2 linked regions of the Flexivirga oryzae genome follow. The protein of the gene in region 2 interacts with the protein of the main gene of each other region in a pairwise test. Links are inferred from orthologs where the notes say so. Each region holds a gene or a part of one and is shown on either strand. Other genes may lie near its edges.

Evidence for each region.
Region 1: the proteins of FHU39_RS22530 (region 2) and rlmB interact in binary tests that used the Escherichia coli proteins (3 or more experiments, as listed by UniProt). The link is inferred for Flexivirga oryzae from one-to-one orthologs.

What each region holds. Positions count from the first base shown.
Region 1 is NZ_JACHVQ010000002.1:148,840-163,826, forward strand. What follows is about bases 4,659-7,497. They hold rlmB (23S rRNA (guanosine(2251)-2'-O)-methyltransferase RlmB), read right to left. Parts: upstream 6,637-7,497; coding sequence 5,680-6,636; downstream 4,659-5,679. Other genes in these bases: FHU39_RS13720 (DUF4032 domain-containing protein), read left to right, coding at 4,659-4,955; FHU39_RS24280 (TM2 domain-containing protein), read right to left, coding at 4,963-5,592; cysS (cysteine--tRNA ligase), read right to left, coding at 6,639-7,497. In the rest of the region: FHU39_RS13705 (ABC transporter permease subunit), read right to left, coding at 1-681; FHU39_RS13710 (sugar ABC transporter substrate-binding protein), read right to left, coding at 772-2,112; FHU39_RS13715 (ABC transporter ATP-binding protein), read left to right, coding at 2,383-3,498; more of FHU39_RS13720, read left to right, coding at 3,714-4,658; more of cysS, read right to left, coding at 7,498-8,066; FHU39_RS13740 (MBL fold metallo-hydrolase), read right to left, coding at 8,231-8,869; FHU39_RS13745 (hypothetical protein), read left to right, coding at 8,985-9,878; ispF (2-C-methyl-D-erythritol 2,4-cyclodiphosphate synthase), read right to left, coding at 9,879-10,361; FHU39_RS13755 (2-C-methyl-D-erythritol 4-phosphate cytidylyltransferase), read right to left, coding at 10,358-11,686; FHU39_RS13760 (CarD family transcriptional regulator), read right to left, coding at 11,725-12,207; FHU39_RS13765 (hypothetical protein), read left to right, coding at 12,441-13,001; FHU39_RS13770 (response regulator transcription factor), read right to left, coding at 13,073-13,756; FHU39_RS13775 (sensor histidine kinase), read right to left, coding at 13,753-14,907. UniProt on the Escherichia coli protein: Specifically methylates the ribose of guanosine 2251 in 23S rRNA.
Region 2 is NZ_JACHVQ010000006.1:6,629-21,741, forward strand. The notes cover bases 11,918-14,882. They hold FHU39_RS22530 (NAD(P)H-hydrate epimerase), read right to left. Parts: upstream 14,159-14,882; coding sequence 12,677-14,158; downstream 11,918-12,676. Other genes in these bases: alr (alanine racemase), read right to left, coding at 11,918-12,645; FHU39_RS22535 (holo-ACP synthase), read right to left, coding at 14,169-14,522; glmS (glutamine--fructose-6-phosphate transaminase (isomerizing)), read right to left, coding at 14,613-14,882. Outside these bases: FHU39_RS22465 (hypothetical protein), read right to left, coding at 1-865; FHU39_RS22470 (hypothetical protein), read right to left, coding at 865-1,917; FHU39_RS22475 (ribose-phosphate diphosphokinase), read right to left, coding at 1,969-2,952; FHU39_RS22480 (potassium channel family protein), read right to left, coding at 3,042-3,725; FHU39_RS22485 (TrkH family potassium uptake protein), read right to left, coding at 3,715-5,040; FHU39_RS22490 (class I SAM-dependent methyltransferase), read left to right, coding at 5,120-6,346; FHU39_RS22495 (glycoside hydrolase family 3 N-terminal domain-containing protein), read left to right, coding at 6,388-7,650; tRNA (adenosine(37)-N6)-threonylcarbamoyltransferase complex transferase subunit TsaD, read right to left, coding at 7,685-8,731; rimI (ribosomal protein S18-alanine N-acetyltransferase), read right to left, coding at 8,724-9,209; tRNA (adenosine(37)-N6)-threonylcarbamoyltransferase complex dimerization subunit type 1 TsaB, read right to left, coding at 9,206-9,883; tRNA (adenosine(37)-N6)-threonylcarbamoyltransferase complex ATPase subunit type 1 TsaE, read right to left, coding at 9,906-10,382; FHU39_RS22520 (alpha/beta fold hydrolase), read right to left, coding at 10,379-11,482; more of alr, read right to left, coding at 11,479-11,917; more of glmS, read right to left, coding at 14,883-15,113. UniProt on the Escherichia coli protein: Bifunctional enzyme that catalyzes the epimerization of the S- and R-forms of NAD(P)HX and the dehydration of the S-form of NAD(P)HX at the expense of ADP, which is converted to AMP.

The sequences.
Region 1 (14,987 bases), on a different replicon or contig from region 2:
CGCGGCGGCGAAGCCGCTGGCCTTGATGCCGCCGCCGTCCTTGGTCGGCACCGCGAACTGGCCGAGATCCTTGCGCTTGTTCGCCTGCAACAGGTTGAGCGTCGTGTATCCGTCGGCCTTGACGATCTTGCCCGCCTGCACGGTCACGGTGTCCTTGGCGAGAGGCTTCAGCCCGGACTTGTCACCGACATACGTCTGACCCTTCTCGTCGGTCAGCAGGAAGTAGAGGTCACCGGTGTTGATGTCCTGCCCCGCCTTGACGGCGACCGAGAGGGTGTATGTCGGCGAGCCCGCGACCTGCTGCACCGAGTAGGCGATGTCCTGCCGGGTCGCGTCCTCCTTGGAGGCGAGGTGCCCCTGACCGTAGTTGGTCAGCGACGTCGCGGCGGTGTAGACGATCGGCCAGACCTGCAACCCGACCAGGAGCACGACCCCGAAGAAGAGGTACTTGGCGGGTACGGCGCGGCGGGTGCCGTACACCAGCAGCCCGCACATCGCGACGAACGCGACACCGATCACCGCGAGCGTGTGTCCGGCGTCGGCCAGTTTGGTCGCGACGTAGAAGGCGAGGACGACGCCGAGGACGATCAGTCCCCATTTGGCGACGTGCGCCCACCACGGCGTGGTCACCGGCGGCAGGCCGGTCAGCGACTCCTCGCGGGTGGTTGTGGTTGCAGCCATGTGAACTCCGGACGGGTGCGGGGGACGGTGCGTATCTGTTGGGTTCGGTGGCCGCGACCCTGACACCAGGGTCGCGGCCACCGAAGTGCATCAGCCCTTGGCGATGTTCTTGACGATCTCCTGCTGGGCCTTGTCGAAGCGCGCCTTCGGCTGGCTCTTGCCGGAGACGACATCGGCCATGGCCTGGCCGAGCGGACCCCACACGGAGTTCATCGCGGGGATGTTCGGCATCAGCTTGCCGCCCTTGGCCGCGGCCGCCCACTTGGCGACGTCGGGGTCGGACTTGACGACGTCGTCATACGCGGCGGTGAGGGCCGGCGGGCGCTGGCCCACCTTGAAGAGCGTCTCCTGCGCGGACTTGGTGGTCAGGAAGCTGGTCACGAACGTCTGCGCGACGGTCGCGTTCTTGGCCTTGGAGGACACGAAGAACATCTGCACGCCGAGGAACGGCTGCATCGCGCCGCAACCGGCCACGGTCGGCAGCGGGTCGATGGAGTACTTGATCCCCGCCTTCTTGAAGGCCGGGATCGACCACGGGCCGGTGATCTCGAACGCGGTCTTCTTGGTGGCGAAGAGCGTGTCGGAGTTGGTGGAGTCGATGTTGGTCGACAGTGCGCCGACCTTGCCCAGGTTGGCCATCTCGGTCGCGCCCTTGATCGAGCCGGCGCTGCCCACCAGCACCTTGCTCGGGTCGTAGTCGCCGTTGGCCTTGGTGCCGAAGATGCCGCCACCGCACGCGGACAGGAACGGGTAGCCGTTGTAGGCGTTGCCGGTCTTGCCCACCTGGTCGGACAGGATGTTGGTGACCTTGCCGTCCTTCTTCAGCTTCTGGCCCATCGACACCAGCTCGTCCATGGTCTTGGGCGCGGTCGGGGCGAGCTCGGTGTTGCGGACGAGTGCAAGATTTTCCACGCCGTACGGCACGGCATACGTCTGGTTGTTGAACTTGGTGGCGGCGATCGCCTGCTTGTTGAAGCCGGAGGCGACGTTGGCCGGCAGCTGGACGGGCGCGATGGCGCCGTTGGCGACCAGCTCACCGGTCCAGTCGTTGGCGCCGACGATCACGTCCGGGGCCTGACCGGCCTTGAACGCGGTCTCGTACTGCCCGCGCACGTCGTTGGCGATCTGCACCGCCACCTTGATGCCGTTCGCCTTGCCGAATTGCGTTGCCAGCTGGCGGACGTAGGGCGCGGACGTGGCATCCGCCCAGATCACCAGGTCGGCGTTCTTGTCGCGCGACGGGTTCTTCGTGCTGACCTCGGTCGGGGCGGCGGCCGCGGTCGACTTGCTGCCACCGGTCGCGGCGGCGCTGGTGCCCGCGTCGGTGCCGGCTGCCGAGCTCTTGCTGCCACCCGAAGAGGACCCGCCGCATCCGGCGAGGGTGAGTGCCGTCGCGCTGGCGAGAGCGACGGCAAGGGTGCGCTTGATCATGGAATCTCCTTCAACGGATGTGATGCGCGTCATACGGCGTTGCTGAAGACTACAAGGCCTTGCAGGCTTTTGCAAGATCTTGCAGAGAACTTTCACCCACGTGATCCCGACGGCCGGCCGGTATGACGAGAACGTCGCCACGCGCCGGCGTATCCATCCGATCCCCGGACCGGTTATGGTGTGTCTGGCGTCACACGGCCAGTGTGGCGTCGAACCCCATTCACAACGGATCGTCCGGCACGTACCTGCCGGTGAAGGAGTTGCATCACCATGGCCACAGTCACCTATGACCAAGCCACCCGCGTTTATCCCGGCGCCGAAACCGCTTCCGTCGACAAGCTCAACATCGACATCCAGGACGGCGAGTTCTTGGTCCTCGTCGGCCCTTCCGGATCGGGAAAGTCCACCGCACTGCGCATGCTCGCCGGCCTCGAAGAGGTCAACGAGGGCCGCATCCTGATCGGCGACCGTGACGTCACCAACCTGTCCCCCAAGGACCGCGACGTCGCAATGGTCTTCCAGAACTACGCGCTGTACCCGCACATGTCGGTCGCCGACAACATGGGGTTCGCGCTCAAGATCGCCGGTGTGCCCAAGGCGGAGATCCGCAGCCGCGTCGAGGAGGCCGCGAAGATCCTCGACCTCGAGGGCTACCTGGACCGCAAGCCGAAGGCGCTCTCCGGTGGTCAGCGCCAGCGCGTCGCGATGGGCCGGGCGATCGTCCGCTCCCCGCAGGTCTTCCTGATGGACGAGCCGCTGTCCAACCTCGACGCCAAGTTGCGTGTCCAGACCCGCACCCAAATCGCTTCTCTGCAAAGGCGATTGGGTGTCACGACCGTCTACGTCACCCACGACCAGGTCGAGGCCATGACGATGGGCGACCGGGTCGCGGTCCTCAAGGACGGACTCCTGCAGCAGCTCGACACACCGCGCCGGATGTACGACCACCCCAACAACGTCTTCGTCGCGGGCTTCATCGGCTCCCCGGCGATGAACCTGCTGGAGGTGCCGATCACCGACGGCGGCGTGAAGCTCGGTTCGCTCGTCCACCCGGTCGACCGCAACAAGCTGGCCAAGGCCGAGACCACTGTCACCGTCGGCATCCGCCCCGAGGACCTGGAGCCGACCACCGAGGGCGGCATCCCGGTCGAGGTCGACGTGGTCGAGGAGCTCGGCGCCGACGCGTACATCTACGGCCGCACCACGATCGGCAACCAGCCGGGCGAGAAGCAGCTGGGCGGCTCCGAGGACGAGAAGCAGATCGTCGCCCGCGTGGACGGCCGCAACGTGCCGGACAAGGGGCAGACGATCAACTTCAAGCCCAAGGGCGACGGCGAGCACCTGCACCTGTTCCACCCGCAGACCGGGGAGCGCATCGAGTCCTGACCCGACCCGAGCCTGACGCGTCCCTCCGACCGACAGGCTCACCAACGCACCGACAGGCCCAGCAATTCCCCCGAATTGCTGGGCCTGTCGGTGCGTTGGAGCGGCGTTTCTGGGCCTGTCGGCATTGGGGGCGGTCCGGTCATGGGCGTCGGTATGGCGCGACGTCGCGCGCCGGGTGCGCCCCGCCATACCGGCGGAGGGGCAGAATGGGTGACGTGGCACTGGACATGACGACCGCCCGACCGTGGCCCGCGCTGCTCGACCTGCCGTGGCGCCTGCCGCTGGAGGAATGGCCCGAGGACCTGCTCGCCGCGCTGCCACGCGGCATCTCGCGGCACGTGGTGCGCTTCGTCCGACTGGAGGGCCGCGTCGTCGCGGTCAAGGAGATCAAGTCCGACATCGCCCGCCGCGAATACAACATGCTGCGCATGCTGCGCCGCCTCGACCAACCGGCGGTCGAGCCGATCGGTGTGGTCAGCGGGCGACTCACCAAGAGCGGCGAACCGCTCGACGCGTGCCTGCTCACCCGGCACCTGCAGTTCTCCCTCCCCTACCGCGCGATGCTCAGCCAGAGCCTGCGGCCGGAGACGGCGGCCCGGCTGATCGACGCGCTCGCCGTGTTGCTGGTGCGGTTGCACCTCATCGGCTTCTGGTGGGGCGACGTGTCACTGTCCAACGCGCTCTTCAAGCGCAGCGCCGGCGAGTTCGCGGCATACCTCGTCGACGCCGAAACCGGTGAGCTGCACGACAAACTCAGCAACGGGCAGCGGGAGCACGACCTGGACATCGCGCGGGTGAACATCGCCGGCGAGCTGATGGACCTGCAGGCCGGCGGGTTCGTCGACGAGACGCTCGACCCGATCGACGTCTCGGACCGGATCATCGAGCGCTACACGGTGCTGTGGAACGAACTCACCGCCGTCGAGCGCTTCAACGTCGGGGAGCGCTGGCGGGTCGACGAGCGGATCCGGCGGCTCAACTCGCTCGGTTTCGACGTCGGCGAGCTCGACATCACCACCGACTTCGACGGCGCGACCATCCAGATCCAGCCGAAAATCGTTGACGCCGGCCATCATTCGCGTCGGCTGCTGCGGCTGACCGGTCTGGACGTCGAGGACAACCAGGCCCGCCGGCTGCTCAACGACCTGGACTCCTACCGCGCCGCCCACGACCGGCAGAACGACGACGAGGAGCAGGTTGCGCACGACTGGCTGATGCACATCTACGAGCCGGTCACCCGCACCGCGCCGCCGGAGATGCGCCGCAAGATCGAGCCCGCCGAACTCTTCCACGAGGTGCTGGAGCACCGGTGGTACATGTCCGAGGCGGCACACCGCGACTTCCCCATCGAAGAGGCCGCGCGCGACTACATCGCCAAGGTGCTGCCCGCGAAACCGGACGACAGCGCGGTGGTCGGCGTCGACACCGAGGAGATGCCGGTGCGCGCGCGGACCTGACCGCCGGCTACGCCAGCGGCCTTCCCTCCGAGTCGTTGATCTTGCGCAGCAACAACAGGATGAAGTCGATCAACGACCAGACCCCGCACGCGCCGAGCGTGATCAACTTCACCACGCCGAGGCCGATCTGGCCGAGGTAGAACCGGTCGACACCGAGGTAACCGAGGAAGAACGACAGCAGCACCGCGGTCAGCCAGTCCTTGTCGGAGAAGATCCCCGGCACCTGCTTGGCCGGGAAGACCGCGCCCGACGCTGCGTCCCGGATCGGTGATTCGCCCTTGAGTGCGCCCGCAGCCGCCATCTGCGCCAGCTGCGAGTACGGCACCGGCCCCTGTTCCTGCCCCATGGTGAGCAGGTAGAACATCGGCTCGTTGCCCTTGGCGTACTGCGGCTGCCCGTACGGCGATTGGCCGTATTGCGGTTGCCCGTAGGGCTGTTGCGGCTGGCCATAGGGCTGTTGCGGTTGCTCGTATGGCGCCTGCTGCCCCTGGGGTGCCTGCTGGCCATACGGCGACTGCGGCTGGCCCTGCTGCGGCGGCTGCCCGTACGACGGTCCCGAGTAGTCACTCCCCGAGGACGCGCCGTCACCCTGCGGGGCGTCCTCGTTGCCGGGGTAGCTGCCGTTGAAGTTGCTCATGTCCTGCCCTCGATCGTCGCGGTTGCCCGAAACCCTAACCGCAGACCGCGGTTGTTCCGAAGAAGGCTCCGCCCTGCGGGCGGCGTGTCACTGCTCGCTGCGCAGCCGAGTGACCTCGTAGAGCGTCACCGACGCGGCGACGCCGGCGTTGAGCGACTCGACCGACGAACTCATCGGCACCGACACGATCTGGTCGCAGGTCTCGCGCACCAGACGCGACAGTCCCTTGCCCTCGGAACCGACGACGATCACCAGTGGTTCGGTCGCCAGCTGCAGACCGGGCAGCTCGACGTCGCCGTCCATGTCGAGGCCGATGACGAAGAAGCCGGCCTTGCGGAAGTCGGTGAGCGTGCGCGTCAGGTTGCCGGCCAGGGCCACCGGCACCCGGGCCGCGGCTCCGGCGGAGGTCTTCCACGCCGCGGCCGTCATACCTGCCGAACGGCGTTCGGGGACGATGACGCCGTGCCCGCCGAACGCGGCGACCGAGCGCAGGATCGCGCCGAGGTTGCGCGGGTCGGTGATGCCGTCCAGCGCCACGACCAGCTGCGTGCCGGGTGCCTCGGGGTTGAGCAGGTCGTCCGGGTGCGCGTACTCGTACGGCGGCACCTGCAGCGCCAGCCCCTGGTGGGGTGTCCCGTCGGCGAGCCGGTCGAGCTCGGGACGTTGCGCCTCCATGATCGGGATGACCCGGTCGGCAGCGAGTTTCAGCGACTCCTTGACGCGTTCGTCCGCATCGATGCGGCCGGCGACGTACAGCGCGGTCGCGGGTATGCCGACGCGCAGCGCCTCGAGCACCGAGTTGCGGCCGACGATCAGCTCACCGGACGGCTTGGCGTTCTTGGACGGCCGGCGCGGGGCCGACTTCTGCCCTGCGTCCGTCTTGCGAGCTGCCTTGTAGGCCTTGTGATTCGGGCGATCGCTCGCCTTCGGTGTCGGGCCCTTGCCCTCCAGCGAACGGCGCCGGTGACCGCCGGTGCCGACGGTCGCGCCCTTCTTGGAGTTGCCCTTGCGGATCGCCCCACGGCGGCTTGAATTGCCAGGCACGCTCAGTCCTCCGGTTCGTCTTGTGGCTTGCCCGTCACCGTCCACCGCGCACCGTCCGGCGAGTCCTCCACTGCGATGCCGGCGGCGGTGAGCTGGTCACGGATCCGGTCGGCGGTGGCGAAGTCACGCTCCTTGCGGGCGTGCGCTCGGGCCTCGATCAACGTCTCGACCAGTGCTTCCAGGGCGTCCGCCGTCGCACTGTCCCCACCCGAACTCCATTGTGGGGCAAGCGGGTTCACGCCGAGAACCTCGGTCATGGCGACCACCTGCGCCGCGACTTCCGCGGCCCGGTCCGGGTCGCCCTCGTCGAGTGCGATGTTGCCCTCCCGGATGTGGTCGAAGACCACGGCGAGTGCACCGGACACGTTGAGGTCGTCGTCCATCGCCTCCGCGAACTCCGTCGGTATGGCGCCGTCGGCCGCGACCCCGTCCGGCAGGGCCCGGCCGAGGAAGCCCTCGATGCGCTCGACCGCGGCGGCCGCCTCGTCGAGCGAACCGCGCTGGTATTCGATCGTCGACCGGTAGTGCACTGCGCTCAGGTAGTAGCGCAGCACCAGCGGCCGGACCGTCTTGGTCAACTCGAGCACCGCGAGGCTGTTGCCGAGCGACTTGCTCATCTTGTCGCCGGCGATGGTGACCCAGTTGTTGTGCATCCAGTAACGCGCGAACCCGAGTCCGGCGCCACGGGATTGGGCCTGCTCGTTCTCATGGTGCGGGAAGCGCAGATCGATGCCGCCGCCGTGGATGTCGAAGGTGTCGCCCAGCCAGCGGCGGGCCATCGCGGAGCACTCCAGGTGCCACCCTGGCCGACCGTGCCCCCACGGCGTCGGCCAGGACGCGGTGCCGGGCTCGCCCGCCTTGGCGCCCTTCCAGAGCGCGAAGTCGCGCGGGTCGCGCTTGCCGCGCGGGTCGGCGTCGGCCGCCGACTCCATGTCGTCGATCTTCTGCCGGGTCAGCTGGCCGTACTCGGGCCACGACCGGACGTCGAAGTAGACGTCGCCGGAGCCGTCCTCGGCCGGGTACGCGTGGCCCTTGTCGATGAGCAACTGCATCAGCTCGACCATGTCGGTGACGTGCCCGGTCGCGCGCGGCTCGTAGCTGGGCCGCAGCACCCCGAGCCTGTCGAGCGCGTCGTTGGTCTCGCGCTCGAAGTCGTAGGACCACTCGTTCCACGGCACGTCGTGCTCGGCGGACTTGGCCAGGATCTTGTCGTCGATGTCCGTGACGTTGCGCACCAGCGTCACGTCATACCCGTGCCCGGTGGTGAGCCAGCGACGCAGGATGTCAAAGGCGACGGCGAAGCGGACGTGCCCGATGTGCGGCGCGCCCTGCGTGGTGAGCCCACAGATGTAGATGCCGACATGTCCCTCGCGCAACGGCTCGAAGGGCCGTTGCGTCCCGGTCGCGGTGTCGAATATCTGCAAAGTCACGCAGGCGAGTTTATCTGCCGCGAGCCGCTCCCCGAACCACGCGCCCGGTCAGCGCCCCCGGTCGATCCAGACACGCGCGGGCTGACCGGTCATCCAGACACGCGCGGGTTGAGTAGAGCCGGAGGAGCGCAGCGGGGGAAGGCTCGTATCGAAACCGCGCCCGGTCAGTGGCCGCGGTCGATCCACTCCTGCAGGTGCGGCGCCTCCGCGCCGACGGACGTGTCGTCGCCGTGGCCGGTGTGTACGACGGTCTCCGGCGGCAGCGTGAGCAGCTTCTCGCGGATGGACTCGATGATGGTGCCGAAGTCGCTGAACGACCGCCCGGTCGCGCCCGGTCCGCCGTTGAACAGCGTGTCGCCGCTGAACAGCACGCCCTGCGCCTCGAGCAGGAAGCAGCAGGCACCCGGCGAATGTCCCGGCGTGTGCAGGACTTTCAGCTGCGCGCCGCCCACCTCGATGACTTGACCGTCGACGAGTTCGCCGTCCGGCGGCTCACTGATCTCGCGGTCCCACAGCATCCGGTCACCGTCGTGGATCAGCACCTGGGCCTTCGGGTTGAGCTCGATCAGGTCGCCCACGGCGTCGATGTGGTCGTCGTGTCCGTGCGTGCACAGGATGTGGGTGAGCGTGCGCCCACCGACGGCCTGGTGGATGGCTGTCGCGTCGTGTGCCGCGTCGATGACGACGCATTCGTCGTCGTCGCCGACGATCCAGACGTTGTTGTCGACCTCCCACGTCCCGCCGTCCAGGCTGAACGTGCCGGACGTCACCACCTTGTCGATGCGTATGTCGCTCACCGGGATTCCTCTCGTTGCTGCCAATCTCCAGCCTATCGACCACTTGGACGCGGAACCGCGGCCGTCCGGAGCTCGTCGACAGAAGACATCGTGCCGCAGCACTGCGGCGGAATGGAGAGCCATGACCGACCTGACCAGACGCGCCCTGCTCGGCGGTGGCCTCGGCGCTGCCGCGCTGGCCGCCGAGACGACGCTGTCCGCCGCGCCCGCCTTCGCGCACCCGGCGAAGTACAACGAGTACTACCGCTATTTCAAGGTCGGCCCGCGCGGGTATCCGATGCACGACACACCCTGGGCGCCACAGGGATTGACCAACTGGGGACGCGACCGGCTGATCATCAGCTACTACGACGCGCGGTACGAGGGCGGGGACTGGACAAAGCGCGCCAAGAGCCGGATCGTCATCGTGCACCGGGCCAGCCTGAAGCCGATCAAGACGCTGATCCTCAACACCCAGCGCCACGTCGGTGGACTCGCCACCACGAACCACTTCTTCTGGGTGTCGATGGACGGCCGGCTCATCCGCTATCCGATCTCCCGGCTCGGCGCGCCGAGTGGGACGCTGATCCACGCCGATCACGAGGCCGACATCAAGAGCAAGGCGTCCTACGCGTTCGGGCAGGGCGAGAACGTCTGGGTCGGCACCAGCACCCAGTCGCAGCGCTCCACCATGTACCGCTACTCGGTGTCGAGCGGCGGCGGGCTCACCCGCCGCGAGGCGCTGACGACTCCGCCGCGCGTCCAGGGCGTCGCGGTCGTGGGCAACCGGATCGTGTGGTCGACATCGTGGGGCACCAAGGACAGCAGGCTGGTCGTCTGGCCGCGGCACGTGCACTACAACGGCGCCGCGAGCATCGGTAACTGGATCACCTGCCCACCGCGTTCCGAGGGCCTCGCCTACGCCAACGGCCACCTGCACCTGATCTACGAGTCGAGCGCGGACCGTTTCCGGGCCGGCACCCCGCACGTCATCCGTAGCATCCACCACGGCACGATGCCGTCGCTCAACGGTTGATCATTCGATCTGTATGACGAGCGCGGTCGCAATGGCCGCGACGCCTTCCCCCCGGCCGGTGAGGCCGAGGCCTTCGGTCGTGGTGCCGGCGACCGAGACCGGCGCACCACCCAGCGCTTCGGACAGCGTCGCCTGCGCCTCGTCGCGGCGCTTGCCGATCTTGGGCCTGCCCGCGATGACCTGCACAGCGACGTTGCCGATGGTGAAACCGTTGTCGGACAGGATCTTTCGAGCCTCGCCCAGCAAGCGGGCACCCGATGCGCCGGCGATCTCGGGACGGTCGACGCCGAAGTGCGCGCCGAGGTCGCCGAGGCCCGCCGCGGAAAAGAGCGCGTCACACATGGCGTGCGCCGCGACGTCGCCGTCGCTGTGCCCTTCGACGCCGCGCTCCCCCGGCCACTGCAGACCCGCCAGCCAGAGCGGGCGGTCGTCGGTCGCGTAGGCGTGCACGTCGACGCCGATGCCGGTGCGCGGAAGGTTCATGAGTCGCTCCTCATCCGGTCGATCACGGTCTCGGCCAGTTGCTCAGGGGTGGCGGAGGCGCTGTCGAGCCGCAGATCCGGGCCCCACAGGTGATATTCGCGGTCGAGCACCTGCTGCCAGGTCGGCACCGTCAGGCCGGGTATGTCGGAAACCCGTTCGCTGACACGGGATTCGTGCAGCGCAGCGTCCGAGCACTCCAACTCGACCTCCAGCACGCGGGCGCCGTGCCGGGCGGCGACGTCGCGCCACCACTGTCGTGTCTCGGGCACCGGGTTGACCGTGTCGGCGACCACGGACAGGCCCAGCGCGAGCTGATCGCCGGCCACGCGGAAGGCCACGGCATACCCCTCGGGGCCGCTGATGCGCTTCGCGAAGCCGGTGTGCACCAGGGTGGCTTCGATGGTGTCGACACGTATGTGCACCACCGGGATCCGCCGGGCGAGGGCCCGCGCGAGGGTGGTCTTGCCGGCGCCCGGCAGGCCACCAAGGATGATCAGGGTTGGCGTAGCGTTCGGTCTCGATACACCTCCACCGCTTCGCTCCTCCGGCACTCGACCCGCAGATGCGGCCAGGAGACGCTCGGCCGCTGCGATGTCCGGGGGCAGGGTGATCTTCAGCGCCAGCGGATCGCCGTCGATGACCTGCACCGTGCCGCCGGAGCGCTCGATCAGCATCGCGTCGTCGGTCGCCGCACCCCCTCGGGCGTGCGCGGCCACCAGCGCGGCGCGGCGGAAACCCTGTGGCGTCTGGACCGCACGCAGCGTCCACCGATCCGGGGTGGCGACGACCCGGCCGTCGACGCCGACCTGCTTGATCGTGTCGCTGACCGGCAGCCCGGGCACGACACCGTCGGCACCGGCGGCGACCGCGTCGGCCACCGCGTCGAAGAGTGACGGCGGCGCCAACGCGCGGGCCGCGTCGTGGACCAGCACGATGTCGACTGCGGGCGGTAGTGCGGCCAGGCCGGCGGCGACCGAGTCGGTGCGTTCGGCCCCACCGGGGACCACCGTGACGCCGGGTAGCAGGTCCTGGAACTCCGTCAGGTGGGTGGCGGGTGCGACCACGACGATGGCGGGGCCGGCGCCGGGTTTCGATACGGCCTCCGCAGGCTCCGGCCTACTCAACCCGCAAGAACCCGCCTCCGCAGGCTCCGGCCTACCCCTCGATACAGCCTCCGCAGGCTCCGGCCTGCTCAGGGCGGCGCTCACTCCGGCACGGGCGACGGCGTGCTCGACCAGCGTGCGGCCGCCGATGCGGACGAGCGCCTTCGGCATACCGGCGCCCAGCCGCACCCCCATCCCGGCGGCCACGACGACAACGCCCACGGCAGAAGAGCCGTGGGCGTTGTCAGCGGATGTGTGGTTCAGGAGGCGAGCACCTCGTCGAGGGTGGCCTCCGCCTTGTCCTCGTTGGTGTGCTCGGCGAGCGCCAGCTCGGACACCAGGATCTGCCGTGCCTTGGCGAGCATGCGCTTCTCACCTGCGGAAAGACCGCGATCCTGGTCACGACGCCACAGGTCGCGGACGACCTCGGCGACCTTGATGACGTCACCGGACGCGAGCTTCTCCAGGTTGGCCTTGTAGCGACGCGACCAGTTGGTCGGCTCCTCGGTGTGGTCCGCGCGCAGCACCTCGAAGACGTGGTCGAGGCCCTCCTTGCTGACGACGTCACGCACCCCGACCAGGTCGCAGTTCTCGGCCGGAACCTCGATCTTCAGATCGCCCTGGGCGACCTTGAGAACCAGGTACTGCTTGTCCTCTCCCTTGATCTTGCGGACCTTGATCTCTTCGATGAGGGCCGCTCCGTGATGCGGGTAAACGACCGTCTCGCCGACCTTGAAAACCATGTGTTGTTTTCCCCTTTCGCGACATTCAGAATATCACGAGTTGTGCAGGTCACATAAACGTTTCCGCAGGTCAGCGCCTTGCACAGGCGTCCAAGGGAGTCTTGACAAGCGGCGTTCGGCATGCTCCGCGCGCGCGAGATCTGATTGTCGGAGACCGGGCGGGCGACATACCGCTCGAGACTCCCGGTCCTGCCCGGTCGAAAGCTGCGCAGCGGGACCGATAGGCTGCGCGTGTGACGCGACGACTGTCTTCCCGACTCAATCCGGTGTCCCGGCCCGCCATTGGCGCACTGGCCCTGGCAGCGACCGCGACGACGCTGAGCGGTTGCATGTACCTCTCGCCGGCGCAGACGACCAAGAGCTACGACGCCGCCGACGGCACCAACCAGACGCTCGGCGACGTGCAGCTGCAGAACCTGCTGGTCGTCACCAGCGCGAAGGGACAGCAGGGCCAGCTGGAGGGCCTCGCGGTCAACAACGGCCAGTCGTCGGTCAAGCTCACCATCAAGGCGGGCTCGGCCTCGACCAAGCTGACGATCCCGCCGGCGACCGCGGTCCGGCTGGACGGCAAGCGGTCCGGTGACGACACCGCGACCGTCTCACCCGTGACGGTGGCCTCGGTCGCCGCCGCACCGGGTGGCTACCAGAACATCAGCTTCAGCACCCCGGCCAACGGCACGACCGACGTCCAGGTGCCGGTCCTGCTCGACCAGTACCCCTACGGGACGGCGAGCGAAGCGCACCCGTCATACACCCCGCCGCCGGACACCGAGACGCACGAGCCGCCGGCCTGATCGGCGCCCCGCACGACACGATCGGCCCCTGACACGCGTTGTCAGGGGCCGATCTCTGTATGCCGTCCGCGTCAGGGGGTCTCGAACTTGTAGCCCAGACCGCGCACGGTGACGATGAACCGCGGGTCGCCCGGATCGGGCTCGATCTTGGCACGCAGCCGCTTGATGTGCACGTCCAGCGTCTTGGTGTCCCCGACGTAGTCGCTGCCCCAGATGCGGTCGATCAGCTGGGAGCGGGTCAGCACCCGGCCGGTGTTGCGCAACAGCAGCTCGAGCAGCTCGAACTCCTTCAACGGCAACGCCGCCGGCTGCCCGTCGACCACGACCGTGTGCCGCTCGACGTCCATCCGGACCGGCCCGCCCTCGAGCGTCGCCGGGAGCAACTCCTCGGCCTCCTGACCGCGCCGCAGCACCGCCTTGACCCGGGCCAGCAGCTCCCGCGCCGAATAGGGTTTGGTGACGTAGTCGTCGGCCCCGATCTCCAGGCCGACGACCTTGTCGACCTCGCTGTCCTTGGCGGTGAGCATGATGACCGGCACGTTCGACTTCTGCCGCAGCACCCGGCACACCTCGATGCCGGACATACCCGGCAGCATCAGGTCGAGCAGCACCAGATCCGCTCCGGTGCGGTCGAATTCGAGCAGTGCGTCGGGGCCGGTCTCGGCGAGCGCGACGTCATACCCCTCCTTGCCGAGCATGTAGGTGAGCGGGTCCGAGATGGACACTTCGTCCTCGACGACGAGGATGCGCGTCATGGGGTGACCTTCCGTGTTGTGTCAGGTATGGCGGGGGTGGTTGGCGAAGCAGCGGGCAGCCGCATGGTGAACGTGGATCCCTGGCCCTCCTCGGACCAGACGGTGACCTCGCCGCCGTGGTTGGCGCAGACGTGCTTGACGATCGCCAGGCCGAGTCCGGTGCCTCCGGTGCGTCGGGAGCGGGCGGCGTCGACCCGGTAGAAGCGTTCGAAGATCCGGTCCAGCTCGCCGGCGGGTATGCCGGAGCCCTGGTCCTTGACGACCACCGAGACGAGGTCGGCGTCGCTGCGCACCGTGACGCTCACCTGCGTGTCGTTGTCGGAGTAGTTGACGGCGTTCTCGACGAGGTTGCGGATCGCGGTCGTGACGAGATTCTCGTCGCCATACACCTTGGCCTGTGCGGCGAAGCTGGTGAGGATCCGAATCCCCTTGTCCTCAGCGAGAAGTCGCACGTGCTCGACGGCGTCCTGTGCACAGCCGACGACGTCCACCAGCACCGGGTCGTCCAGGGTGTCGCCGACCTGCAGCCGCGACAGCTGGACGATCTCCTGCACGAGGCGACCCAGCCGGATCGTCTCGACCTGCATGCGGCCGGCGAAGCGGTGCACGGCCTCGCTGTCGTCCCTGGCCTCGTCGACGGCCTCGGCGAGCAGGGTCAGCCCGCTGACCGGGGTCTTCAGCTCGTGCGACACGTTGACGACGAAGTCGCGGCGGATGTCCTCGACCCGCTGCGCCTGGGTGCGGTCCTCGATGAGCAGCAGCACGTGGCGGTCGCTGAGCGGGGCGACGCGGACACCGAGTGCCAGGTGGGCACCACCGAGCGGGCCCCGCGCGACCTCGAGCTCGACCTCCCGGGACTCGGCTTCGCGGCGCACTTCGCGCACCAGGTCGAGCATCGCGGGGTGCGACACCTCCGACGCGCGGACCAGCCCCAGCGCGCCGGCGGTCGGGGCCGACCACACGACCTGGTCGGACGCGTCGACGACGATCACGGTCGAGTGCAGCACCCGGAGCACGTCGATCACCGCCGGGGTCAGCGGAGAGGTCTGCGGGACGGTCTCGCGCGCTTCGGGACGTCGGTGGCGGCGCACCACGAGACCGGCCACGAAGCCCACGACGAGGGCGATCACCGCGGCGACAACTGCGACCATCACGGCGCCCAATGTACGCACCCCGGACACCCGTTTTTCACCTCAGCGGTCCTGTATGCCGACTGTCCGATGAGCGTTAA
Region 2 (15,113 bases):
CTGCACCCACCTTCTTCTCGGGCGGGCGCCCGTCCATGGTGACCGTCACCTTCGGCGTTCCGACGGTCGAGTACCTGGCGTATTCGTCGCCGACGGTCCAGACGACCGGGTCGAGTGCGTCGATGCTGTAACCGGCTCCCTGGACGAGGATCCAGTCACGCCCCGTCGGTGCCCAGCCCTGACCCGAGAGGTAGGGCACCCGGACCACCTGGCCGCCGTTGGCCTGTCCGGTCCAGCGGAACGGTGACCTGGGGTCCACCGGCTGGTCCTGCCCGATCGGTCGCGAAGTCAGCAGGCCGGGTGCTGCCGACAGGTACAGCGGTGCGAAATCGCCCATCGTGCGCCTGCCACTCACCACTCGCACCACCTGGCTGCGACCGGCGAAATCAGCAACCAGCTCCACATCCGACGGCCGGCCCGGGAGCGCGACGACCTGCTCCGGCGCGTCGCTGTCGTCCTCGGCGGACGCCGGCCGCGGCCGCAGCGACGGATCCAGCACGACGGTCCGGCCACCCGACCGGACCGACAGACGCGTCGGTTCCGTTCCCTGGTAGTTCGTCGGGATACTGGTCGAGGTCCACGACAGGTCGACCAGTACGCCGCCCTTCGGCGCGCGGATCGTGACGTCCGAGTCGTCGTCGGAGTTGTGTCGGTACCCCCGTTGCCCGATGTCGACACTCACCCGGATCTGGGCGTTCGGCACCATGAAGTCGTCGTCGTTGCTGGAGCCGGCCGAGATCGAGTAGTCGCCGCTGCGGGTCGCCCCGGCAGCGAGGCGGTCCTTGTTCGAGTGGCGTATGACGAGGCCGGTCACCAGCGCGAGCGCGACGACGACGGCCGCGCCGATCAGGACGCTGCGACGCATCACCAGACCACCGTGATCTTCGCGTGTTTCGGGTAACCACTGACGTGGCCCTGCACGTAGTCGACCGGCGCGACGAACGTCGTGGAGCGCCGGACGTGCACCGTGCCGGCGGAGTGTGGCACCTTGAACACCGCTACGGGCGTCCACCAGGTGCCGAGTTCGACGCGCCCCTTCTTCAGCACTTTCACCGCCGGTCTGCCGTCGACCCGCTGGCTGCCGGTGATCTTCGCGATCTGCTTGAAATAGTCGACGTACGCCGACGAGTCCCGCGACGGCCGCCAGCGCACATCGTTGGACAACCGGATGTAGCCGCTGTCGACGACCACCCAGTCGCTGCCTTTCGGTGCCCAGCCGAGCCCGTCGACATAGGCCAGCCGGATCGCGCTGCCACCGTTGTCACTGGTCTGCCATTGCAGTTTCGCCCTGGGCTTCGCGCTGGGCGCCCCGTCGCCGACGACCGGGCTCCAGCCGCCGCTGTTGTAGAGCAGATCGGCGCGTCCGGCGCGCCGCGTGCCGGTCGTCGGGTCCACGGACTGCGTCACGCCGGCATACGTGGCCTCGATCCGCAGGTCGTCACCGTCGCCGTCGACCGCGATCACCGCGGAGCCGTCCACGAGAGCGTCGGTGCGGAACGTGTCGAGCCGATACCGGTGCCCGCCGGCGACCAGCGTGAGCGTCACGGGGTGATTGCCGCCGATGTCGACCGCGCCGACGGTCTGCGCGCTCGCGTTCGACCCGCTGTCCCACTCCACCTCGACGAACCGGCCGCCCAGCGGCGCGCGCACCTCCCGCGAGCCGGGTGACCCGACGGACGCCTCACCCGCCGGCCCGGTGACCTCCACCTGCACCAGCCCGGACGGCACCCTGATGTCGACGGTGTGCCGGTCGCCGTAGACGTAGCCGGATGCTCCGAACCGCTGCCCCACGTGCGCCCGGTTGTGCAGCACGGCCACGGCCGCGACGCCTCCGGTGGCGGCGAGCACGAGTATGACGATCCCACCGATCAGCCACCAACGGTGGGGACGGTGTGCCGCTTCGCGCTCCTCAGTCACGACGCTTCGACTCGCGCGGGCCACCGGTGGTTCCGGCCCGCGGACCGCCGGTCAACCCAGCGGCAGCGTCGCCTGTGGTGGCGCATGCGAGGGGTCGACGCCGTCGAAGAGGCTGCTGACCGACTCCCCCGCGTGGATCCGGGCGATCGCCTCCGCGAACAACGCGGACACCGAGCGCACCTGCAACTTGGGCCAGTCGGGTGGCCGGGGCACCGTGTCGGTGGTGACGACATGCCCGATGAGCGGGTGGCTCGAGAGCCGCTCGACAGCACGCCCGACGAACAGGCCGTGCGTGCAGGCGATGTCGGCGGAGGTGCAGCCGCGCTCGGCCAGCCGGTCGAGCAGCTCGACGACGGATCCGCCGGTCGAGATCTCGTCGTCGAGCACGATCGCGCGTTTGCCGTCGACGTCGCCGACGATGGTGTCGATGACGACCTTCTCGTCGGAGATCCGCTTCTTGGAGCCCGCGGCGACGGGCAGCCCGAGCAGCCGGGAGAACTGGGTCGCGGTCTTGGCGTTGCCGAAGTCGGGCGACACCACCACCGAGTCGGTGAGGCCGCCGACGGCGCGGAAGTGGTCGGCCAGCACGCCGATGGCGGTCAGGTGGTCGACCGGCATCGAGAAGAAGCCGTGCACCTGCGGCGCGTGCAGCGCCATGGTGATCACCCGGTCGGCCCCGGCCGTCTCGAGCAGGTTGGCGACCAGTTTGCCCCCGATCGAGATCCGTGACGCGTCCTTCTTGTCCGAACGCGCGTAGGCGAAGTAGGGGATCACCGCCGTGATGCGCTCGGCCGACGCACCCCGTGCCGCGTCGATCATCAGCAGCAGCTCCATCAGGTGGTCCTGCGTCGGCGGCACCAGCGGCTGGACCAGGTAGACGTCACGCTGTCGGCAGTTGGCGAGCAGTTGCGCCTGCAGGCAGTCGTTGCTGAACCGCTTGAGGTCGACATACGAGCGAGGAACCTTCAGATGCTCGCAGATGCTGTCGGCGAAGGCCGGGTGGGCTGATCCGGAGAAGACGACGATCTCGCGCACTGGCGACGGACCCTTCCAAGGCGGCGGACTCGGGTGCAGCTCGACTGTACTGTCTCGCGCGGCCCCGGGGACAGCCCCGGGTCGCCGAGCTAGGCGCGCCCGGAGAACTGCTGCAACCGCTCGGTGGATCCGGTGATGACCAACTGATCGCCCTTGTCGATGACGGTCTCCGGCCGGGCGTCCTCGAACGTGGCGCCACCCTTGTGCTTGACCGCCACGACGGTGACGCCGTGCAGGCCACGCAGGTTGAGCTCGGTCAGGTTCTTGCCGGAGAACTTGGCCGGTGCTGCCATCCGGCCGATGCCGAAGCCGCTCTCCAGCTCGTAGTAGTCGGTGAGCGAGCCGACCAGCAACCGGCCGATGCGAGCGCCCATCTCGCGCTCCGGGAGCACCACGTGGTGTGCTCCGATGCGCTCCAGGATGCGGGCGTGCTGCTTGGTCATCGCCTTCGCCCAGATGCTCGGCACGCCGAGGTCCGCGAGGTTCGCGGTGGTGAGGATGGACGCCTCCAGGTGCGAGCCGATCGCGACGACCGCCCGCTCGAAGTCGCCCGCCCCGATCTGCCGGAGTGCGTCGGGGTCGGTGCTGTCGGCCTGCACCACGTGGGTCAGGACGTCGGCCCACTTCTGGACGAGCTCGACCGACTGGTCGACGGCGAGGACGTCCCAGCCCTGTTCGGTCAGGGTGCTCGCGACCGACGTCCCGAACCTGCCGAGCCCGACGACCAGCACCGTGTGGGGGTCGAGCGTCGCGTGGTGCCGTTTAACCGACAATGGGCCACTCCTCCGGTAGTCGATAGCGCCGCTTGTTGCGTCGCATGGCGAGTGCGGTACCGACGGTCATCGTGCCGACTCGGCCGATGAACATCAATGCGATGAGGACGATCTGCGCGGCAACGGGCAGCTGCGAGGTCAGGTTCGCGCTCAGGCCGGTGGTGGAGAAGGCCGAGATCGTCTCGAAGAGCACCAGCTGCATGGGTTGCTCGCTGATCGTGATGACGGCGATCATCCCGGCCATCACGCACCCGACCCCGAGCAGTGCCACGGTGAGCGCCTGCCGCTGCACGGCCGCAGGTATGGCGCGGGGCCCGACCCGCGCCTGCGGCTCACCGCGGATCTCGGAGATGATCACCGCACCGAGCAGGAAGAAGGTCGACACCTTGATGCCCCCGGACGTGCCGGCACTGCCACCGCCGATGAACATCAGCACATAGTTGACGGCCATCGTCTCCGGGCGCACCTGCGCGTAGTCGACGGTGTTGAACCCGGCGGTGCGCGGGAAGACGGCACCCCCGACGGAGTTCCAGATCTTGTCGGTGACACCCATGTGCGCGAGCGTCGCGGGGTTGCGCCATTCGAAGACCAGGAAGGTGACCAACCCGGCGAAGAAGAGGATGACGGACCCGTAGAGCGTGAGCCGGGTGTGCATGGACCACTGGTGCGGCCGGCGGCGGCGCATCAGCTCGAACCACACCGGGTAGCCCAGACCGCCGATGAAGACGCCACAGCACAACAGTGCCAGCACCCACGGATCGCCGGCGAACTTCACCGCTCCCTCGGAGTAGAGGGTGAAACCGGCGTTGTTGATCGCCGAGATCGAGTTGAACAGGCCCTCCCAGGCCGCGCGCCCGATGCCCTCGCCGTACGCGAAGTGCAGGCGCAGCGCGAGCAGGACGGCGAGGGTGGCCTCGAGCATCAGGTAGAAGCGCACGATCACCCGGATCATCGACCGCGCATGCGCGGGCGTGTCGGTGTGCGCGTCGGCCTGGGCGGCCAGGGTGCCCTCGATGCCGATCCGCCCCCGCACCAGCTGCAACAGGCGCGCCGACAGGGTGACGATGCCGAGCCCTCCCGCCTGCACCAGCAGCAGCATGACCACGTGCCCGAACGGCGTCCAATACGTCGCGACGTCGACCGGCGACATGCCGGTGATGCAGGTGGCGCTGGCGGCGGTGAACAGTGCGGTGCTGAACTCGGCGTGCCCGTGGTGCGTGCTGGAGATCGGCAGGGCGAGCAGCGCCGTGCCCGCACTCACCGTGATCGCGTAGAACCCGACAACGATGCGTGCCGGGCCGAATCTCGCTCTCATCGGGGTCCCCGCGAAGTATCGGAGGAGCGCAGCGGGGGAGAACTTCGTGGGGTTGTTCTCATACGCAACACTTAACCGTATGACGCCCGCACTTCTGGCCAAGTTGATCAGCGGGGAGGGCGCGGCACTGCTGGCATCGCTCCCGCCGTACGACGAGGCGGAGGCGTTCGTGCTGGGCGATCGCCTCCGGATGGAAGGGTTCGACCCCGAGCTGATCGCGGCCGCGCTGACCCAGTCACGCCTGCGTTCGCGGGCCGAACGCAAGTTCGGGCGGGCGGCGCGCGAGATGCTGTTCACCCCTGACGGCCTGGAGCAGGCGACCCGGCAGCAGGTCGCCCGCCTGCACGCACGGCGGCTCGCCGACTCCGGCGCCCGCCAGGTCCACGACCTGGGCTGCGGCATCGGGGCGGACGCCCGCGCGTTCGCGGCGGAGGGCCTGCGGGTCACCGCGGTGGACGCCGACGAGGTCACCGCCGGGGTCGCCGATCACAACCTGCGGCACTGGGACCACGCGAGCGCCCAGCACGACTTCGCCGAGCGGGCGGGCGCGCCGGACCGGCTCAGCGCCCCGGACGCGGCGGTCTGGCTGGATCCGGCACGCCGCACTCCCGGGGTGAGCGACATCAACGGACGCACCCGGCGAACGTTCCGCCTCGACCAGCTGGCACCGTCCTGGGACTTCGCCCTGGAGACCGCCGCCGGTGCTGCCGCCGCCGGGGTGAAACTCTCCCCGTCGCTCGCCCACACCGATGTGCCGCTCGGCACGCAGGCGCAGTGGACGTCGTACGACGGCGAGGTCGTGGAGTGCGTGCTGTGGTGGAACGCCGCGGCATGGGACCGCGGCCGGTCGGCGCTGGTCGTCAGCGACCAGTTCGCCTACGAGGTGCTCGAGCGGGATGCCGCGGACACCGACCCGGGGACCGCACGACTGGACCGGCTGCAGGGCTACCTCTACGAGGCGGACCGGGCGATCATCCGCGCCGGACTGACCGGCGCCCTCGTGCGGCGTGTCGACGGTGTCGAGCTGGATGCCGGGCTCGGGATGGTCAGCTCGCCGCGCGACGTCCTCGTCCCGTGGGCGAAGAAGTATGCCGTGACGGAGGCGATGCCGTTCAACCTCAAGGCGTTACGGTCCTGGATCCGGGACCACCGGATCGGCCGCCTCACCATCAAGAAGAAGGGCGCGTCAACGGACCCGGACACCTTGCGGCGCCAGCTCCGGCTCAAGGGTGACGGTGAGGCAACCATCCTGCTGACCCGCATCGGCGGGGCGCAGGCGGTGTTGATGCTCGTGCCCGCACCGTGAGCCGGCGCAGCCCGAAGTTCGCCGTGAGTTACCGTCGAGCCGTGTCTTTCGCCCGACGGCCCGTAGCCGCCGCTGCCCTCGCCGCCGTGACCGCCGTCGCGGTGACCGCCTGCTCGTCCGGCGGGTCGGATGACGCCTCGTCGGCGGCCACGACCCGTGAGTCGGTCGCGACGTCGACCGGTGGCGCACCGTCGTCGAACACACCGTCGCACGCTTCGAGTTCTTCCGCGCGCCCCACGACCACCCCCGCACCGGCGAACAGTTGCGTCCAGCGGACCTACGAGCGGCTGTCCCCGGCACAGCGGGCCGGCCAGCTGCTGATGATCGGGCTGGACGCGAATGCCGCGTCCACTGCCGACGACTCGCTGATCGCTGAGCAGCACGTGGGCAATGTCATCTACCTCGGCGGCTGGACGGGTCGGTCCAAGATCCAGTCGACGTCGAATCATCTGCAGTCCGAAGCAAGTTCGTCGGCAACAGGTGGAGTCGGCATGCTGATCGCAGCCGACCAGGAGGGCGGCGCGGTGCAGCAACTGCGCGGTCCGGGTTTCAGCACCCTGGTCTCGGCGTTGCAGCAGGGCACGATGAGCAGTTCGGCGCGCACCGCCTATGCGACGACCATCGGGCGGCAGCTGAAGGCAGCGGGCGTCAATCTCGATCTGGCGCCGGTCTCCGACACGGTGCCGGCCTCGATGGCTGCATCCAATGCTCCGATCGGCAAGTACGCCAGGGAGTACGGCCATGCCCCGGCGACCGTCGCCGCTGCTGTCGGGGACGTCGTGCGCGGTCTGGACGCCGGCGGCGTCGGCGCCACCGTGAAGCACTTCCCCGGGCTCGGCCGGATCACCGGCAACACCGACTACACCAGCGTCGGCACCACCGACACCGTCACCACGGCAACCGATCCGTACCTGCGGCCGTTCTCCGCGGGCATGAAGGCCGGCGCCGCCGCGGTGATGATCGCGTCGGCTCACTACGCGAAGCTCGACCCGTCCACCCAGGCGACCTTCTCCGGCAAGGTCATCACCGGGCTGCTCCGCGGCACGCTGGGGTGGCATGGCGTGGTCGTCACCGATGACATGAACGCCGTTGCGGTGTCTGGGATCCCAGTGGGTGAGCGCGCGGTGCGGTTCGTCGCCGCGGGCGGCGACATCGTGCTGACCGGGCGAGCCGCCAATGCGTCCCCGATGATCGGCGCGATCCTTGCCCGGGCCGGCTCCGACGCCGCGTTCGCGGCCAAGGTCACGGCGTCGGTGCAGCGGGTACTGACCCTCAAGCGGCGCCTCGGCCTCCTGCACTGCTGACCCGCGGCGCCCGCACCGCTCGCCCTCGGCCGGGTCAGTCGGCCTTGACCTGGCTCACCGGCATCGACGAATCCGCAGGTAGGTCGAGCGAACTCGGTCGCAGGCCACGCTGCACCATCTGCGAACCGAGAGCCGCGACCATCGCACCGTTGTCGGTGCACAGCCGCACACGGGGCACCCGCAGGCTGATCCCCGCAGCGTCACACCGCTCCTGCGCCATCGCGCGCAGGCGGCTGTTCGCGGTGACACCGCCACCGATCTGCAGGTCGTGCACGCCGTACTCGTGACAGGCGTCGATCGCCTTGCGGGTCAACACATCCGCGACCGCTTCGTTGAAGCTCGCCGCCACGTCGGCCACCGGCACCGGCTCGCCCGCGAACTCTCGCTCCTGCACCCAGCGCACGACTGCGGTCTTCAACCCCGAGAACGAGTAGTCGAAGCGGTGCCGCTTCAGATCCTTCCGGGAGGTGAGGCCGCGCGGGAAGCGTATGGCAGAGGGGTCGCCGTCGGCGGCCGCGCGCTCGATGTGCGGACCTCCCGGGTACGGCAGACCCAGTACCCGGGCGACCTTGTCGAAGGCCTCCCCCGCGGCGTCGTCGATGGTGCTGCCCAGCTCGACAACGTCGGACGCGATGTCGCGCACCAGCAGCAGATTGGTATGACCACCCGAAACCAGCAGTGCCACAGTGGGTTCCGGCAGTGGCCCGTGATCGAGAACGTCCGCACAGACGTGCGCGGCGAGATGATTGACGCCGTACAACGGCTTGTCGAGCGCCCAGGCGAGCGCCTTCGCCGAGGCGACGCCGACCATCAGAGCACCAGCGAGTCCCGGACCGGAGGTCACGGCGACGGCATCGATGTCCGCCAGCTCGTGCCCGGCCTCCCGGCACGCGCCCCGGATCGTCGGGACCAGCTCTTCCAGGTGGGCCCGGCTGGCGACCTCGGGCACGACGCCGCCGAAACGCGCGTGCTGCTCGACACTGCTCGCGACGACGTCACCGAGCAGCGTGTTGCCGCGCACGAACGCCACGCCGGTCTCGTCACACGAGCTCTCGACGCCGAGGACGAGTGGTTCAGTCATTCGAGATCACCTCGAGGTTCGCGCGCATGATGTGCGCATCGACGTTGTCCGGCCGGTAGTAGTTGCGGCGGGTCCGGATGTGCTCGAAACCTGCTCGTAGATAAAGGTTTCGGGCTGGCTCATTGTCCGCTCGCACCTCGAGGAGCAGCGCCTCAGCGCCGGACCCGCGGGCCTCGGCCGTCAGCCGCTCCAGCAGGCGGCGCCCCAGCCCATGACCCTGCCGGGCGGGGTCGACCGCGATCGTCATCACGTCGGCCGTCGCGCCGGCGCAGTCCACTCCCCCGTAGCCGACGATCCGGTCGCTGGCGGTCACCACCGTGTACCGGCGCCGAGGGCGGCCGGCCAGTTCGGACCACCACGACTGCGCCGACCACGCATCGTGGCCGAAGATCTGCTCGTCCATCGCACCGACCGCCGGCAGGTCGGGCCACTCCAGCTCGCGGAACTCGACCGTCGCCTCACGTCGGTCGGCGCTCATCGCGGCAGCACCGATTTCATTCCGGCCGACGGCTTGGCGTCCGGTTGACGCAGGTAGAGCGGCTGTGCGGCGAGCAGCTCGTGGCCGCGGGCGAGCCGGGCCACGACGTATGACGCGAGCGCCCCGGCCGGGACGTCGAGCGGTTCGAGAGCACCGGCGAAGCAGTCCGGGTAGAGCACCGGCCCGCGACCGGCCGCGGGCAGCGCCCGGATCTGGTCGGGCAGTTCGCCGGGGCGGGAGACCTGCGGATCACCCGAGATCCGTTGCGGCATACCGGCGGAGCAGCGGTAGCTGGCCCAGTAGACCTCCTTGCGACGTGCGTCGGTCGCCACCAGGAAGTCCTCCGGTGCTCCGCCGGAGCCGGCGACGGCGTGCGCGAGGGCATCGAGGCTGCACACTCCGTGCACCGGGATGCCGAGGGTCAGGCCGAGCGTCACCGCCGTGGCCAGACCGACCCGCAGGCCGGTGAACGGCCCCGGCCCGACACCGACGGCAACGTCGGTCAGCTCGCCCGGACGGTGGCCCGCCGACGCCACGACCGACGCAATCATCGGCGTCAGGGTCTCGGCGTGACGCCGCGCGTCGGCCAGTGACTCCTCGGCGACGACGCGCGCCCCGTCGTGGAGCGCAACGGTGACGGCCGAGGTGGCGGTATCGAGGGCGAGCAGCAGCACCGCACAAGGGTACGGCGCACCGTCAGGCGTCCTGCGAGAGCTCCCCGACGAGCGTCTCGAAACGGTCGCCGGTCGGCAGCAGGGTCGCTCGCCGGGCCTCGCCGGTGGCGTCCGGCTCCAGGACGATCTCCAGGTGCTCCGTGGCCAGCGCCTCAGCCATTCCGGCACCCCACTCGACGACCGTGACCGACACCGCGATGTCCGCATCCAGATCGAGGTCGTCGAGCTCGTCCGGGCCGCCGAGCCGGTAGGCGTCGACGTGCACGAGTGCCGGGCCGCCGACCAGCGACGGGTGGATCCGCGCGATCACGAAGGTCGGCGACGTGATGGGGCCGCGCACGCCGAGCCCCTCCGCGATGCCCTGCGTCAACGTCGTCTTGCCCGCGCCGAGACCGCCGGTGAGGACCACCACATCACCTGCCGCCAGCAGTGCGCCGAGTCGCGCACCCCAGACGTGTGTCTCGTCCGCACTGTCCAGCCGGGCTATCGCGGACGTCATGATGCGGCCGAATCCCCTTGCTGGTCAGCTCGTTTCGTTCGCCGATGACCACCAGTAACACCGCGCGTGGCACGGCCCAGGAACGCGAGCAGCTCCCGGGTGACCAGCGCCGGGTCCTCCAGCGGCAGCACGTGGCCGGCCCGCTTGACGACCACGAGTTCCGCACCCGGCAGCGCCTGCGCCAGCTCCTCGCCGTGACTGATCGGCGTGATGCGGTCACGGGTGCCGTGCAGGATGAGCACCTCGATCCCCGCGAACTTGGCCACGATCGCCCGCCGGTCGTGCTCCATCAGCGCCGGCAGGAACGCGCCGATCACGTGCAGCTTGGTCGCGAAGATCATCTCGGCGACCTCGCGGATCACCTCCCGCGGCACCGGTCCACCGAACGAATAGCGGTGCACCAGAGCCGACTCCACGTTGCGACCGAGCAGTCGTGCGTTGTTGACCAGCTCCGGACTCCGACCCGCCCGCGTCACGGCGGCCGGCCCGAGCCGGTGCACGACGGATCCCAGCTGCTTGCCGAGCCCGAAGTTGACCTCGCCCAGGCCACCGGCGCTGGTGCTGACCAGTGCGACACCGACGATGCGCTCGCGGAACAGCTGCGGGCGTTCCTCGGCGAGCGCCATGATCGCCATACCGCCCATCGAGTGCCCGACCAGCACGACGGGGCCTTTCGGCGTGGTCTGCTCGACGACGGCGGCGAGGTCCCGCCCCAGCTGGGCGATGGTGTATGACGCGTCGTCGCCCTCCCCGGAGCGCCCATGACCGCGCAGGTCGGGGACGACCACCCGATAGCCCGCCTCGTGGATCGCGGCGCGGTGCTGTGCCCAGAGCCTGCCGTTGTGGGCGTAGCCGTGCACCAGCACGACGGTGCTGGCGGCACCGTCGCACTCGTCGACCTCGACGTACAGCGGCACACCGTCATCGGCCACCACGACCGTGCCGTCCGCCACGACCTGCGGATCCTCGCCGCCCGCCTCCAGGGCTGCCGCCTCCGCACGGCGTGCTCGCAGCACGCGGTCGGTCGCGACGCCCGCTGCGGTGGCGGCACCGGCGGCGGCCAGTCCGATGCCGAGCCCGATCAGGCCACGTGACCTCATGCGTCGGGTTCGCCGAGGTAGATGCGGGGCAGGCGGGTGCTCATCCGCGTCACGATCTCATAGCTGATCGTGCCGGTGGCCTCCGCCCAGTCCTGTGCCGTCGGCTCGCCATGGGCGCCGGTGCCGAAGAGGACGACCTCGTCGCCGGCCTGCACCGGCAGGTCGCCGACGTCGACGACGAACTGGTCCATGCAGACCCGGCCGGCCACGGTGCAGCGTTGCCCGCCCACGAGGACGGGCCCCACCGAGGATGCGGCGCGCGGCACCCCGTCGGCGTACCCGCACGGCACGTCGATCAGTGTCGTCTCACGCGGAGTGACATAGGTGAGCCCGTAGCTGACGCCTTGCCCTTGCGGAACCCTTTTGATGACAGTGACGTTCGCGGACACGGTCATCGCCGGGATCAGATCGAAGCGCGACGGTCCACCGATGTCGGGGACCGGGGACAGCCCGTAGACCGCCAGCCCGGGACGAACCATGTCGAAGGCGGCCTGCGGGGTGGTCAGGGTCGCGGCCGAGTTGGACATGTGCCGCACCTCGAGCGCGAAGCCGGCCCGCTCGCAGTCGCGCACCGCATCGGCGAACCTGACCTGCTGCGCCTGGACCGTCGGGTGGTGCGGTGCGTCAGCAAACGCGAAGTGCGTGAAAACACCTGTGACACTGATGGTTCCGTCTGCCACGTGACGCGCGGCGGCGTCCACGAGCGCGGGCCAGTCGGGGCCGTAGGCCCCGTTCCGTGCAAGACCGGTGTCGACCTTCAGCTGGACGCGTGCGGTCTCACCGACCTCCCGCGCGGCCGCGGCGACGGCATCCAGCTCCCAGATCGCCGGCACCCCGACGTCGATGCGGTTCCGGATGGCGGCAGCGAAGTCGACCCCCGGCGCGTGCAGCCAGGTCAGCAGTGGGGCGGTCACGCCTGCCTCCCGGAGCGCGAGCGCCTCCTGCAGTTGCGCCACGCCGAGCCAGTGCGCACCACCACGCAGTGCGGCCCGGGCGCTGGGGACGAGTCCGTGTCCGTAGGCGTCGCCCTTGACGACCGCCATCACGGCAGCGTTGCCGGCGTGGCGCTGCAGCACTTCGACGTTGTGCACGATGGCGTCGAGGTCGACGGTCACCCGCGCGGTGGCGGCGGCGCCGGTCAGGAGATTCGCTTGCTCAGTCACGAGGCAAGTGTGGCACTTCCGGGGACCGGCGTTATGCGGGGAGGCGGAGCAGGTGTGCGACCGTCCGGCCGAGCTCGTGGGCGACGTCCAGGGCACGGACCGGACCACCCGGGTTGGCCCGGTCGGCGGCGACTCCGTGCACCAGGGCGCCGAGCGCTCCGGCCGTCGCCGGGTCCTGCCCGGCGGCCAGCAGCGCACCGCAGATGCCGCCCAGCACGTCGCCCGCGCCGGCCGTGGCCAACCACGACGGACCGTCGGCCTGCGTGAACGTCGGGACACCCGACCCGCTCGGTGACACGACCGCGGTGACAGCCCCCTTGACGAGCACGGTGCAGTGCAGCCGGTCGGCCACCTGCCGGGCGACGACCGTCGGCGCCTGCTGCACGGTTTCCTGCGACAGCTCGCCGCCGTCCGGACCGGGTATGCCGAGACGTGTTGCCAACCGCAGCAATTCACCGAGATGCGGCGTCAACAGGGTCGGCGCCGGTCGTGGCGCGTCCAGCAGGTCGAGCCCGCCGGCGTCGAGCAGCACCGGCAGCTCCGAGGCGAGCGCCTCCCGCGCGGCACGCAGCTGCTCCTCGGACGCAGCCTCGACGTCCAGTCCGGACCCGATCAGCCAGGCCTGCACGCGGCCGACCCCGAAGACGGTCTCGGGCACGGCCTGCCGCAGCAGGTCGGTCGGCGCTTCGGGCCCGACATACCGGACCATCCCGACGCCCGCGGTCATCGCCGCCGTGACCGACAGCACCGCGGCACCGGTGTAGTGCTCCCCTCCGGTGACGACCCCGAGCACACCACGGGAGTACTTGTCGTCGCCCGGCGCGGGCACCGGCCACAGCCCGGTGACGTCCGTGTGCGAGAACCGTTGTACCGCAGGCGTTTCCGGATCGGGGACACCGATGTCGACAACGGTCAGCAGTCCAACAGCCTCCTCGGTCGCCGGCATGAGGTGCACCGGTTTCGCCAGGCTGAAGGTGACGGTCTCGTCGGCGTAGATCGCGTCGCTGCGCACCTCGCCCGCCGGGTCACATCCGGACGGCAGGTCGACGGCGACCACCAGCGCGGCCTCGCTGATCAGGTCGGGCAGCCCGGCCAGATGCTCCGGCAGCCCGGGCCGCCCGCCGATGCCGAGGATCCCGTCGACGACCACGTCGGCCTCCGCCAGCGCCGCCACCACCCCGTCGGGTGCCGCGCCCGCGCGCCACTCCTCCACCGCCACCCCGGCCGACTCGGCCGCCGCCAGCGCCTCCTCGTGGGTCCGCGGACCCACCAGCACCGCGACGACCTCTGCCGCCTCGGACGCCAGTGCCGCCGCGGCGTAGAGCGCGTCGCCGCCGTTATCTCCCCCACCCGCGAGGACCACCACCTGATCGGTGCCCTCCTCGGAGAGCCGCGCTGCGACGACGGCCGCGAGCCCGTCCGCCGCCCGCTGCATCAGCTCACCGTCGGGCAGCTGTGCCCGGACGGCGTCCTCGGCCGCTCGGACAGCCGGCACGTCATACGCACGAATCACGCTGTGTCTCCTAGTTCTCGGCCACCACGATGGCCGATGCGATGCCGGCGTCGTGCGAGATCGATAGGTGCAACGAGCGGATGCCGAGCTCCTCCACCCTCGCCCGCACCGACCCCTGCAGTTCCCAGGACGGTTTACCCACCCCGTCCTTGACGACCACGGCGTCGCGCCAGTGCAGCCCGACCGGCGCACCCAGCGCCTTGGCGAGCGCCTCCTTCGCCGCGAACCGGCCGGCCAGCGAGTTGGGCGGCAACGACCGCTCGGCCTCGACGAACAGTCGCTCGGCCAGCCGCGGTGTCGCCTCCAGCTTGGCCGTGAAGCGTGCCACGTCGACCACGTCGATGCCGACCCCGACGATACTCACTGTTCCACTCCGGTCACGATGCAGTGCGAAGAGCGGGGTCCCCGCGAAGTATTCGGGGGAGCGAAGCGGAGGAGAAACTTCGTGGGGTGCTCATTCCACCGTCACCGACTTGGCCAGGTTGCGCGGCTGGTCGACGTCCAGACCCTTGGCGTTGGCCAGCTCCATCGCGAACACCTGCAACGGCACCGCCGTCACCAGCGGCTGCAGCATCGGCGAGGTGCGCGGCACCCGGATGACCTCGTCCGCGAACGGCTCGACCGCCGTGTCCCCGTCCTGCGCGAGGACGATCGTGCGCGCCCCGCGGGCGCGGATCTCCTGGATGTTGGAGACGACCTTGCCGTGCAGGCCGTGCGGGGTGTCCGGGCCGGGCACCACGATGAACACCGGCTGACCGGGCTCGATCAGGGCGATCGGGCCGTGCTTGAGCTCGCCGGCCGCGAAACCCTCGGCGTGGATGTAGGCGAGCTCCTTGAGTTTGAGCGCACCCTCCAGCGCGACGGGGAAGCCCACGTGCCGGCCGAGGAAGAGCACCGACCGGGTGTCGGCCATGAACCGCGCGATCTCCCGCACCCGTTCGAGGCGATCGAGCAC